Regions from separate parts of the Solibacillus sp. CAU 1738 genome, predicted to be linked through region 2. Evidence: riboswitches for the same ligand, from Rfam matches in the RefSeq annotation. Region 2 holds a riboswitch; each other region holds the start of a gene.
What was found. Region 2 has a riboswitch for thiamine pyrophosphate ahead of thiM (hydroxyethylthiazole kinase). Riboswitches for the same ligand answer to the same signal wherever they lie in the genome.
Positions count from the first base shown of each region.

Region 1 (4,291 bases), on a different contig from region 2:
TAGCCAGCTACACGACTTTTTCGCAAGCTTAGACGGCTTTGAAATTGTAGAAACTAGCTATCGTGAGAACTATACTGATGCCGATTTAATCCAACCAGACAGCGGTGCAACAGAAAATAATGTCGGAAATTTACCTGCAACATTCACTTGGAACAGCTTATATTCATCTGAAAATACAGATGATACAGAAGCTTGGGTTGAAGATGCAAAAGATAGTTATTTCGTAAAATGGCTGACAAACCATTTAAAAAACGATCGACCAATAATGGTTGAATGGACGGACTGGGACGGTCATTGGCAAGCAATTATTGGCTACGACAATAACGGCACACCTAGTATTGGTGATGATGTATTAATCTTTGCTGACCCGTATGATACATCAGATCATTGGCAAGATGGTTATTACTTCTATCCATTAGAGCGCTGGTTCGCACAATGGAACGACCGTAATATCGCACCGAAACCATTCCAACTACAACCATTCCTTGTTGTGGATTACAATAAATAATAATAAGCTCCCGGCTCTGCATAAAGAGACGGGAGCATTTTTATTTACATATCAATTACTTCTTTTATTACCTTAGCTAGTACCTCAGTAGTTCTATATGTTTCTTCTAGCGTATTTTCAACTCCACCAATTTCTAATAGGGATGAATTATCTAGCACATCTTGATTATACGTATTTCGAGGTTTTCCTTCTTTTTCAACTACCCCTCTCGATAATCCAGGATATAATTCTTCTAATTTTTCATGAAGAAGCATTGCAAAGTCCCTGTTTTTCTTATAGTTATCACTTATTGTTGATACAACAAATACAATTCTCGCATAATCTTGTCCATTAATGTTAATTGTCGTAGCCTTTCTATTTTGAGAATCTCTGTGAATATCAAAAACCATCTTAATGCTCTTGTTAGCATCCAACCCATTTTGTAATTGTTCTCTTGATACAATATACGAATCGGCAAATGATAAATTTCGTTCCTTTAAAACTTCAGCGATATTCGTACCATCGTGGATTGAATTTATATTATTATCCTTCAGTGCTCTACTTAACTCCTTACCAATTAGTGTTACATTTTTAGTCTCACTAATTACTTGATAATTCGGGGCTTTTCCATTGATCTCAGGAATAAATGACTCCATATTATGTGAGTGATAAATAAACACTAATGGATCATTTTTCTCAATAGTGGCGGACATAGATTCCTCTCCAAATCCATTTATTACCGCTGTCATTACATCTTTTCCACTAAATAAGAATAACCAAGAAAAAGTAAACGCAAAAAGCAAAATGCCACTTGATATTGCAAATACCTTTTTTACTTTCGATTTTCTATTCATACTTCTTGCATGTTGTCTTAGTTTATTTTCAGTTGATACAATAAAATCCTTACTTGGATTTTGAGGATAAATTTCCTTAATCAAATTAAATAAATCTTTTTCATTTTGCATTGATCAAAACCTCCTCTGTATCAATATTTAGTTTTCTTTTGAGGTCTTTCAGGGCTCTGTGGTAATCTACTTTCACTTTTGCTTCACTACATTGTAGAATTTCAGAAGTCTCTTTAACGGAAAATTCGTTAATGCCACGAAGTATGACAACTGATCTATAACTAGGTTTTAATTTGGCTATTGCATCGTGTACAAATTGTTTCATTTCAGTTATTTCGAATGCTTCGTTAGGCTTTTTATCGTTTGACGCTAACTGTTTAAAAAATCCATCCTTAAAAACAGAGGCGAATCTCTTTTTCCTATAATGGTCAATAGCTACATGTTTTGCTATCGAAAATATCCACGTTTTCAATTTATGTCCACTATTATAATTAGAAAGATTTTTTAATACACGAATGAATACTTCTTGGGTCAAATCCTCCGCATCGTTCTGATTTCCTGTGAAGCAAACAAGAAATCTATAAACGTCTAAATAATGGTCATTGTAGATTACAACGATACTTGACTCCAAGTTTTGCAAGTCAATCAAACTTTTCCCCCCTCGTTATATATTCACTTATTATTCGTTTGAGGTTTAAAAAAGGTTACAATTTTTTTCATCAAAAAAAGCAGAGCATATTTTTCTATACTCTGCTTTATAAATATATAGAAGTATTTTGTTAGAATGTTTGAGAAAAGCTTGAATTTCAATTAGTAAATTGTTTAGCAAATACTGTTTTACGTAAACTACTTGCTATTATAATCCCTAACACTGCGCCCGTCACACTCGACATTAAGAAGGCAGGCATGAAGAAGAGAGCTGCTACAGATGTTCCCATTAATAACTTTGCATAAGGTACTGCCACTAACGAAGCAATAATACCTGTACCGACTATTTCCCCCGCACTCGCTAGCCACATTTTATTGCTATACTTGTACGCAAGCGCCGCAAAAAGAGCACCAATTACACTGCCCGGAATAGCTAATAAAGAGCCTGTACCTGTAAGGATTCGAATAATAGCTGTTACAAAAGCAATCGCTACAGTAGGCACAGGTCCAAGCAAAATAGCACTCACTACATTAATGGCATGTTGAATAGGATAGGCCCTTGCTATACCTGTTGGAATTGCTACAAACGTGGAACCCGCTACAGCTATAGCTACTAATAGTGCCATAATCGTTAACTTACGAATTGACAAACAAATCACTCCTTTTCATAATATCGAAAAAAAAGCCGCTTCCCCTCAGCAAAGAAGGTAGCGGCCTTGAATTGTATATTATAAAAAAGCAATACAACAACAAGTGTCGCCACTTCCCTACGCTAGTGTGAACTAGATCAGGTTCAAAGGGTCCGTATACTATATACGTCTCAGCCTTCCAAAGACTCCCCTAGTGGTGTTGAAGCGATTTAATTTTCATTCCTATTATTTCATAGTACCAAATATAGTCAATCGTTTTTTTTATATTTTGGATTTTCAACTACATTACGAGCTGTTACCTAAAAATATAACGAGCGCGCATGTTTTGCAATCAATCGGAATCCATTGTCTTCTAATTTAGCAAATGTATTTTGTTCATAAGATGACAGCTGCAATGAAGCCAAGTCCGCGTCAATTGGTGCTGCGCAATTTATTGTTGCGAGCTGATGCGATAGTTTGAGCATGTCTACATTATCGTTAATTTTTGTACGCTGCGCAGGTTTTAAAGTATCAATTGCAGCTAGAACACCGTCAATAGAGCTATGCGCTTGAATGAGCTGGAGCGCTGTTTTCGGACCAATCCCTTTTACGCCTGGATAGCCGTCACTCGAATCGCCCATAAATGCCTTCACTTCTGCAAATTGCTTTGGAGAAATACCGTATTCCTCTACAAAGCGGCTTTCTGTGTAGACATCGTATTCTGTATAGCCTTTTTTGGTAAAAGCAATGGTCGTTGAAGGATTCAGCAGCTGTAGTAAATCTTTATCGCCACTAATGACCGTAATATTTGCGTCATCCTTCCATTTTTCAATCATCGAGCCAATTAAATCATCCGCTTCTAAACCTTTAATTCCAAAGTTTTGCCAGCCTATCATTTCCGATACTTCTTTCGCCATATCGAATTGAGGAAGCATCTCTTCTGGTGGTGCAGGACGATTCGCTTTATAGCCATCAAATAAATCATTGCGGAATGTGTGCATGCCCATATCCCAGCAAATGGCCATATGTGTTGGTTTCATCATGTTTTGTGCCGTTAATACATGCCTCGCAAAGCCTTGTACCCCGTTTGTCGGCGTGCCGTCTTCCATACGAATAAATTGGTTCATCGCAGCAGACGCGAAAAATGAGCGGAATAGTAATGCCATTCCGTCTACTACGAGTAAATGTGGTTTTGTCATAAATGTACCTCCGTTTTATACTACTATTATAGCAAAACCTCATTATAATCGATTGAGTAATATATTTCCTAAGAAATAAGCGCAATGTTTACGTGAACGAATGTAGAGTGTAACAAATGTAGGCTAACGGAAAGCACACTCAAACCGAGTCTATCCGCACGCAAGCAGTCGGAAAGCGCACTCAACCCAAATCTATCCGCACGCAAGCGACCAATAACCGCACAGCTTTCTAGTAACCACACATAAAATTCTAGAATCCTCACATAAAAATTAAAATCAAGGCATCAAGTATTCGGCAATTGCTTCTACATCCTTATTGAAAATGCGATCCTCTGTTATAGCAGGAGCAATTTCTCTAATCTGTTGCCACTGTTTATACAATTTCGGTGCCATTTTTTCAACACCGCGATATTCAACACCTTGTGACGCGCAGAAGGCTTCAATCGCGAGGACACGACGCGTATTCGCAATAATATTATACGC
Region 1 is NZ_JBDQQN010000004.1:84,437-88,727, forward strand. Features, by position in the region: gene AAFN87_RS13185 (papain-like cysteine protease family protein) at 1-508, shown strand, start outside; gene spoIIP (stage II sporulation protein P) at 553-1,452, opposite strand; gene AAFN87_RS13195 (RNA polymerase sigma factor) at 1,442-1,981, opposite strand; gene thiW (energy coupling factor transporter S component ThiW) at 2,139-2,630, opposite strand; TPP riboswitch at 2,728-2,832, opposite strand; gene AAFN87_RS13205 (5'-3' exonuclease) at 2,930-3,808, opposite strand; gene hutH (histidine ammonia-lyase) at 4,085-4,291, opposite strand, start outside.
Region 1: another riboswitch for thiamine pyrophosphate. It lies ahead of thiW (energy coupling factor transporter S component ThiW); the one in region 2 lies ahead of thiM (hydroxyethylthiazole kinase).

Region 2 (4,291 bases):
AAGCTAATATTACGCAGGAAGAACCGGAAGTTCAATGGGCTATGAATTTCACCGCAGGCTGGATAGGCGTTTATGATGAAAAGAATCGTGCACGTTGTATTAAACTTGGTGAGAAAACGGGTCTTTACAAAGATGAAATAGTAGCAAAAGGATGTACTCCCAGCTATTTACCGGAGTTCATTACGATTGAAGTTAACAAACGACATAATAATTAGTTACCCTTGAAAAATTTATTAAGGTTTAATGCATAAAATAAACAAAGCCACAATATGAAAATTGTTATAGGCTTGGACCGGAAAAATAAAAAAAAACGCGTTATGGCAGCTAGTTAGTAAACTATGCAAGGAAGTTGTAAATGATTAACTCACTATCTCTTTTTGATTTGTAGTGCGATTATCATTAAAGTGAACAACTTTCCAGCTGCACAGTACAACGATTCTATTCAATAGAAAAAAGATTTTCCACAATCGGGTGCAATTCTTGAAAATGAATTGTGCCTTTTTCAACAATAGGCCCAGATTATTGATTCTTGTTAAATGTTACCAAACGACACTTTTGGACTTCATTTAACAACACAGGTTAGTGGATATAGATATCTTTGTATTGTGAAATTAAGTAAATTTTTTTGGAGGAACAAAACTTGAATATAGAAATATTAAGTTTTACTGATAGAACAATCAAAGCTGTTGATGTTATGAAGCTATATAATGATGCTGGTTGGTGGGAGGAAAGACAAGAACAAGATATTGAAAATATGTTAAGAGACGTACTATCAGTGGGTGCGTGGATAGGTGATACTCTTATTGGTTTCGCAAGAGCTGTTACAGATGGGAAATTTAGAGCGTATATAGAAGACGTTGTTATACATAGTTCGTACCATGCAGAAGGTATAGGAACAAAACTGGTATCAAAGCTGTTAGATGAGCTTTCGCATATTGATGTTATAAGTTTGTTTTGTGAGGAATACTTAATACCTTTTTATGAAAAAAACAATTTTAGATACAGCAAATCACAATTTATAATGCATAGAAAATAATCTTGCCACATATATTACTTATTTTGGTTGAACTAATGGGGGCTATAAATCTAAAGACTAATATTTTATTCAGTGATATTCAAAATAACATTCCCAAATGAAAGTTAGGGAGTAAAACACTTCATTCAATTTAATAGGGTGTTTGTTTTTTGCTGTTTATAATCAGTAGGTTCCAACACCAATGCTTTGAGAAGGTTATAATTCAAGCATTACAGAAACTAACAAAGCAGTTCAGTGGATAACTCATGCATCATACGTAACTACAAGAGCAAGATAAATCACTCAGCGACAGAAGCTCTTTCACCGCACTAAATCTTTTAACCTAAAGATCTGATGGGAATTTTTTATTTAATGCCCTCCAATTCTTATTATCTGGGGACTTTTATGTGATGGATTGTAATTTAATGAAGAATAATTTGTAAAGTGAATAAATGCAAATTAGCAAACTAATGATTTATTGTTGTAAAACAAATAGAAATGATGTTAGGATATGGGTAATTAAAATATTTGCAGGGGGACGCGAAAAGCGTTGAGAAGGTAAAACCTGACCCTTAGAACCTGTTCAGTTAACACTGGCGGAGGGAGCAAAGTACATAGCGAGTGACACAATTCGCATTTTTTTGTACATGAGCTCTCCTTATTTAGAGAGCTTTTTAATTTCCACGGAAATATTTTAATTGCGGGGGGACGCTATAGCGTTGAGAAGGTTAAAACCTGACCCTTAGAACCTGTTCAGTTAATACTGGCGTAGGGAGCAATTTGTAAGACGCTTCTTTGCATACGCAAATGAAGTGTTTTTTTTGTTCTCATGCCTACTACACAAGGAGGAAGAAAGATGACATTTTGTGAAGAGGTAAGAAGAGAAATAAGTTTATATAGGAAAAGCAGTTTTAAGGATATACCTTGGACAATTGAAATCATGGTGAATGAGGTAGCACAATATGACTTTAAATAATATCCGTCTTAGACAGCCGCTTGTACATTGTATAACAAATTATGTTGTGGCTAATTTTACTGCAAATGGATTGCTGGCAATTGGTGCATCTCCAGTTATGGCAGATGAAATCGCTGAAGTGGAAGAGATGGTGTCCATTGCTGATAGTTTATTAATTAATATTGGTACATTAAATACTCGTACACTAGAAAGTATGTTAGTAGTAGGTAAAAAGGCGAATGAGCGAAATATCCCTGTTGTACTTGATCCCGTAGGAGTAGGAGCTACTTCATTCCGAAAAGCGTCAGTTCAGCAATTACTCGAACAAGTGAAATTTACAACTATTCGCTGTAATGTAGGTGAGCTTGCAGCTATTGCTGGAGTTCAGTGGCAAGCTAGGGGCGTTGATAGTGGAGAAGGTGAGCTTGATACGGTTACAGTTGCGAAAGAAGTTGCCCGAAAATGGGGAGCAATCGTAGTTGTTACTGGCGAAACAGATATTTTAACTAATGGCACTAATGTTGAGCTCATTACAGGTGGCGATGAACGGATGACGAAAATTACAGGCTCTGGCTGTTTATTAAGTGCTATTTGTAGTGCCGCACTTGCAGTAGAAGGAAATAATCTTCAACTATTAAAGGAAATTTTGCAGCAATATAAACAAATTGCAATAGATGCTTGTGAAGCTGCGTATATGGGGTCATTCCAAATGAAAGTAATCGACGGTTTAGAACAATATGCAAGAGGTGGGCAAATATGAATATTGTCATGACAATTGCAGGCTCCGATAGTGGTGGAGGAGCAGGTATTCAAGCAGATTTAAAAACCTTTCAGGAGTTAGGGGTTTTTGGCACAACAGCAATTACAGCATTAACTGCTCAAAATACATTAGGAGTTTCGGGCATATTTCCAGCGACGGCGGATTTTGTAGAAGCTCAAATTTCAACGGTTTTTGAAGATTTTCAAGTGAAGGCTGTTAAAACAGGTATGTTATTTTCTGCGGATATTATTACCGCTGTTGCCGAAGCATTACAAGATAAAGATATACAACTTATTGTTGATCCTGTCATGATTGCAAAAGGTGGAGCAAATCTATTACAGCAGGAATCGGTTGAGGCTTTAAAAACGAAACTATTACCTTTAGCAACAGTGTTAACGCCAAATATACCAGAAGCAGAAGTTTTAACAGGTATGAGCATCACAACGAAGGATGATGTACAGGCTGCTGCTCAGCGAATTTTACAATTGGGCGTACAGTGTGTGGTGATGAAAGGTGGTCATTTGCAAGGGATGGAAGCAGTTGATCATGTGTATTTCCGAGATGGCTCATCATTCCAAGTAAGTAGTACACGTATTCATACGAAGCATACACATGGAACCGGTTGTACATTTTCTGCAGCACTTACTGCTTTTTTAGGACAAGGTTATGTTATTCAAGAGGCAATCATTGAAGCAAAACGATTTATCCAAGCGGCAATTGAACATCCATTAAACATTGGCAATGGCCACGGTCCAACGAATCATTTTGCTTATAAGAAGTTTGTGAAAGGTGATGTACATGTTGCTGAAAAGGGATGAATTAGCTGTATATTTTATAATGGGTACTCCTAACTGTAACCGCGACCCGCTACTTATATTAAAGGAAGCATTGGAAGCGGGCATTACTATTTTCCAGCTACGAGAAAAAGGAGAAGGGGCATTAGTAGGTGATGAACTTATACAGTTCGCTAAAAACTGTCAAAGCTTATGTCGACAGTACAATGTGCCCTTTATTGTGAATGATCATGTAGAGCTAGCGCGTGAAATTGATGCGGATGGAGTCCATGTTGGGCAAGATGACAGCAGGCTCTCAGAAGTTCGTACATTATTTCCACATAAAATAGTTGGAGTTTCAGTGCATACGATGGAAGAAATGGAAGCCGCTATTGCTGGCGGAGCAGATTACGTTGGGATCGGTCCAATTTATGAAACGTCTTCTAAATTAGATGCCAAGCGTCCAGCAGGAGTCACTTTTTTGGAGCAAGCAAGAAAAGCCTATCCAACATTTCCTATTGTAGCGATTGGTGGTATTTCTGAAAAAAATGCGCAGCCCGTATTAGCTGCCGGTTCAGATGGGGTAGCTGTCATTTCTGCTATTTGCGGAAGTGCAAGCATTAAGGATACCGTCAATCAATTATTACATCATGATGTGCGACTAGTTAGAAGCATTTCTATTTTGAATTAACACTTAAGCCACAGGGTTATTTTATATTACCCTGTGGTTTTTTTGTTTTTTTTTACGGCTATGCTAAACAAATATTTGATTCCCTTGGTTCCTTCAA
Region 2 is NZ_JBDQQN010000005.1:105,337-109,627, forward strand. Features, by position in the region: gene AAFN87_RS14980 (DNA alkylation repair protein) at 1-215, shown strand, start outside; gene AAFN87_RS14985 (GNAT family N-acetyltransferase) at 695-1,036, shown strand; TPP riboswitch at 1,538-1,637, shown strand; TPP riboswitch at 1,708-1,807, shown strand; gene thiM (hydroxyethylthiazole kinase) at 1,978-2,730, shown strand; gene thiD (bifunctional hydroxymethylpyrimidine kinase/phosphomethylpyrimidine kinase) at 2,727-3,548, shown strand; gene thiE (thiamine phosphate synthase) at 3,529-4,194, shown strand.

Region 3 (4,291 bases), on a different contig from region 2:
TGCCTGTAAATGTCCGATTGGTTCTACTAACTATCGGTGTAGATGAAAGTATTCTACACCGATAGAAGTTTCACGGGGTAATACACCTTTTTATTATGACTTCACGAATAGAGCTCTCCTCAAATGGAAATATCATTTTATGCTATCATTATTTTACTTTGTATTTGTTGTTGAAAACTGTTGAAATGTATATAATTCTAGAGAAAGGAGAGGGCTTAATGGGCCGTATTTTAATACTTTTTAGTTTTTTACTAGTGATGTCAGCATTTACAATTCAAACATTTTGGCGTAGTTTAAGTGGAAAATCGACAATTGAGCTTATTAATCGTTTACCGCTATTATTCTCCCCAGCCAATTACGTATATTTATGCTGGTTATTAATATTTGCAAGTCTTGTAGTATGGATTGTGCACTGTTATAAACATCGCAACTCGAACTCCGTCACGTCGCTACAAACGACCTTATTCGCTATTTCGAGTATTTTTCTTATAAGCTTTTTTATTGCATGGCATAATGGCCAAAATGGCATCGCTATCTTTTTATTCGTTTTACAACTCCTTTCTTTGTTCGGACTATATATTACGTACCCGTTAACGACTGAAAATATTAAGATTCGTATACCGATTGCTTTATTTTTAAGTTGGAGCTTGTTTTTCTTTATTACCTTTATGTCCTATATAATTGTTTACTTTAACTGGCATGGATTCGGATTAAGTAATGCACTATGGGCTGTTATTTTGTTAACATTTGGTACTGCAATTGCACTTCACCTGCGCTATCACCATTTCGATATTGTTGCGCCAATCATATTTATTTGGGGCTATGTAGGTATTGCAATTCAAAACGGCTTAGAGGAGCTTTTAGTTACTACAGCTGCATTATTTTTATGCGGTGTACTCATCGCTGGCATTTTATTCGTCAAAAAAAATCGTGGGTATTAAACCCACGATTTTTTTATTCATTTTCTAAAGTTGTTAAAATAATCGGTTTATCTTTTGTAACGATAATAGAATGCTCAATTTGTGCTACAAGTGATTTGTCTGGTGTAATGAATGTCCAGCCGTCACCTGCTTCAACGATATGCTCTGCTTTTGCTGAAATGAATGGCTCTACTGCTAAAACCATTCCTTCTTTCATCATAGTCGAATCCCACGCATCATAATAATTTAATATATGGTCAGGTGCTTCATGTAGAGATTTCCCAAGACCGTGACCTGTTAAATTCATAATAACTGTTAAGCCGTGGTCATTCGCTTCACGCTCAACTGCTTTACCTATTTGGTTTAATTTTGAGCCTGCTTTTACTTTCGTCATTGCACGTTCAAATGCAGATTTTGCTACAGCGCATAGTTTTTCTTTCTCTTCATAACCATCACCAACAACAAACGAAATACCAGTATCCGCAAAATAACCATTCAAAGAACCTGAAACATCAATATTAACTAAATCGCCCTCTTGAATTACTTTGCTTCCTGGGATACCGTGAGCAACTTCATGATTAACACTAATGCAAGTATATCCTGGGAAGTCGTATTCACCTTTAGGACCTGAAACAGCGCCAACCTCTTCAAACATACGACCAGCAATTTCGTCTAGTTCCTTCGTTGTCACACCAGGTTTTGTAGCAGCCTTCATTGCTTCACGTATTTCCGCAACGATTCGACCGATTTTTTTAAAAGCATCTAATTCTTCTTGAGTTTTTACAATCATTTTAAACGTCCTTCCTCTAAAAAATCTCTTTCTAATATAACATACTTATGAAAATAAATAGTGCTACTCGTATCTTGTTTTTTCATTTAGTACTTAGACGAAAGTCCTGTTTCGCTCGTGGGAGCTTGTGTTTCGCCCGTGGCACAATGGTTTTCGCCCATGGGAACTCCTTTTCGCTCGTGGCACACCAGTTTTCGCCCCTGGGAGCTCCTTTTTCGCTCGTGGGACACCGGTTTTCGCCCACGGGAGCTCCTTTTTCGCCCGTGGCACAACGATTCACCCGCTGGAGCTCCTTTTCCGCTCGAATCAAATACATAAATACACACAAAAAACCACTACCTCAGTGTTCACCGAAGTAGTGGCTAGGTATCTTATTTATCGTTTCAACAACTTTGGTGATGCTGTAAATAAAAATGCACAGACAACAGCTGTTAATATTATCGCTGGCAACATATACGACCCATTGTAAACAATAGAATATACCCATACATTTTGATCACCGGCATATTCAGAGAAGAATACAACCCCTGATAATGTGTGTACGAAGTAGCGTAAAAGGCCACCAATAATTGCACCAATTGAAACATAGATAGCTATTTTTACTTTATTCATCCCAGCTAGTGCTGTTAATAATGGTTGTCTCACAACTGCCGCGAGTCCTACAGCTGTAAACGCAAAACCGTAATCAAGTAAAGCTTGTGCCCAGTGATAAATTTTTGGACCTAACACCATTTGCAATACGCCGATAAGTAGTCCTGTAACAAGGCCTGCTCCTATACCCCAGCGCATCGCCATTAACACAATCGGCACCATAACAAAACTAACTGAGCCACCTTGTGGTAAACTAAACGACAACATGTCTAAAATAATTCCGATTGCAGCAAAAATAGCAATTTCTACTAACATCAATAATCTTTCTCTGTTCATAACAAGTCTCCTTTCTTTTGTTCCCTAGAACTAAGAGGAGGAATAGAAGCCTATAAGAAACGCACAAGCGCCCTGCTTAGCCCCGACAGCTACTTGCAAACCCGAGTTTGAAAGCAGCTTTCTCGCTTTCGATAGAGGGCAGACCACTACCTCGAGTGGCTGGGCGCTGGAGCTCGACACTGCTCGAACTCCAGAAACTTATACTTTCTTACAATAAAAAAGCAACATCAGGACAGAGCCTGACATCGCTTAGAAGTCGGTATCTATCCACATCCCTACGCAAGTGTTAACTTACAGGTTCAAAGAGTTAGTACAACTAGTGTACAATCTCAGCCGACTTAATCGGCTCCCCTTGTGGTTATACAATTATTTATTGTTAGAACAATTCCATTCTACTGAATTATTGTTAAATTTTCAACTATGAAGAAATTTGAAACTAATAGATGGTATTTTGCGTACATAATACAAAAGGGAGGACTGTTTTATGGATAACAATAAAGTATTAAGTGCATTGAATTATTTTAGCGTCTTTTTCGCACCTTTTATAGTCCCTGTTATCATTTGGATTGTTGTTCAAGATGAAGAAGTAAAACGCCATGCTAAACGGGCATTATTATCACATATTATTCCTGTAATACTCGGATTTTTCTTTGTCATTTATTTTATATTTGGGCTTTCTTTTGGAGGATATCAAGGCGATGATAATTTAATATTCTTTAGCATTGGCGGTATGTTACTTTATGGATTAATTTATTTAGCTTTAATTATTTGGAATATAGTACAAGGAATAAAAGTAATGCGTTAATGTATAGTACTTTGCTGAAAAATGTATATTTAACACATCTAATGAGCACCTTAATCGAAGGAGTGCATACACTATGAAAATTAGCAAAATCTTCAAAACAGCTATTAAATGGGCGCCTATTGTCTATCCTGTCGTAAAAAAGGTTCTCGATTCAAAGAAACAATCAACTAATACGACAACACGCTCAAAATAAAAGACGAGCTTCCCGTGCTAATTAACGGGAAGCTTGTTTTTATTATTTCAAGACAATAGATGTTCGGCTAAAGCCCTCTTTCAGCTTTTCTACTTGGAGGACAGCTGGAATTGCTGCTTTCAGCTCCGCGACGTGTGAAATAACACCAATCATTCGTCCTGACTTTTGTAAATCGATCAATGTGTCGATTGCACGCATTAGTGATTCTTCATCAAGTGAACCAAAACCTTCATCAATAAACATCGTATCAATGCGCACACTACCTTGGAAGCTTTGAATGACATCTGCCATACCTAATGCTAAACATAGTGATGCATTAAATTTCTCTCCGCCTGATAGCGATTTTACATCGCGTGTTTGCCCGGTATAACTATCATAAACATCTAAGCTCAATCCACTTTGTCTCCCATGGGATTCTTGACGATCAGAGCAGATTAATTGATATTGGCCATTCGATAAATGCTTTAAGCGTACATTTGCCGCCTCAGTAATTTGTTCTAAATAGCCCATTTGTATATAACGTTCAAAGGAGATTCTCTTCGTATTTTGTCCACGCAGCATATTATATAAGTCTATTATTTCATGCGAAATTTGCTCTAAAGCAGTAATTTCATCGGCGATGGCTACTAATTTTTCCGAGTAATCAATACAGTGTC
Region 3 is NZ_JBDQQN010000009.1:53,701-57,991, reverse strand. Features, by position in the region: gene AAFN87_RS18580 (hypothetical protein) at 219-941, shown strand; gene map (type I methionyl aminopeptidase) at 955-1,710, opposite strand; gene thiT (energy-coupled thiamine transporter ThiT) at 2,086-2,637, opposite strand; TPP riboswitch at 2,893-3,000, opposite strand; gene AAFN87_RS18565 (magnetosome magnetite crystal formation protein family) at 3,122-3,442, shown strand; gene AAFN87_RS18560 (AAA family ATPase) at 3,678-4,291, opposite strand, start outside.
Region 3: another riboswitch for thiamine pyrophosphate. It lies ahead of thiT (energy-coupled thiamine transporter ThiT); the one in region 2 lies ahead of thiM (hydroxyethylthiazole kinase).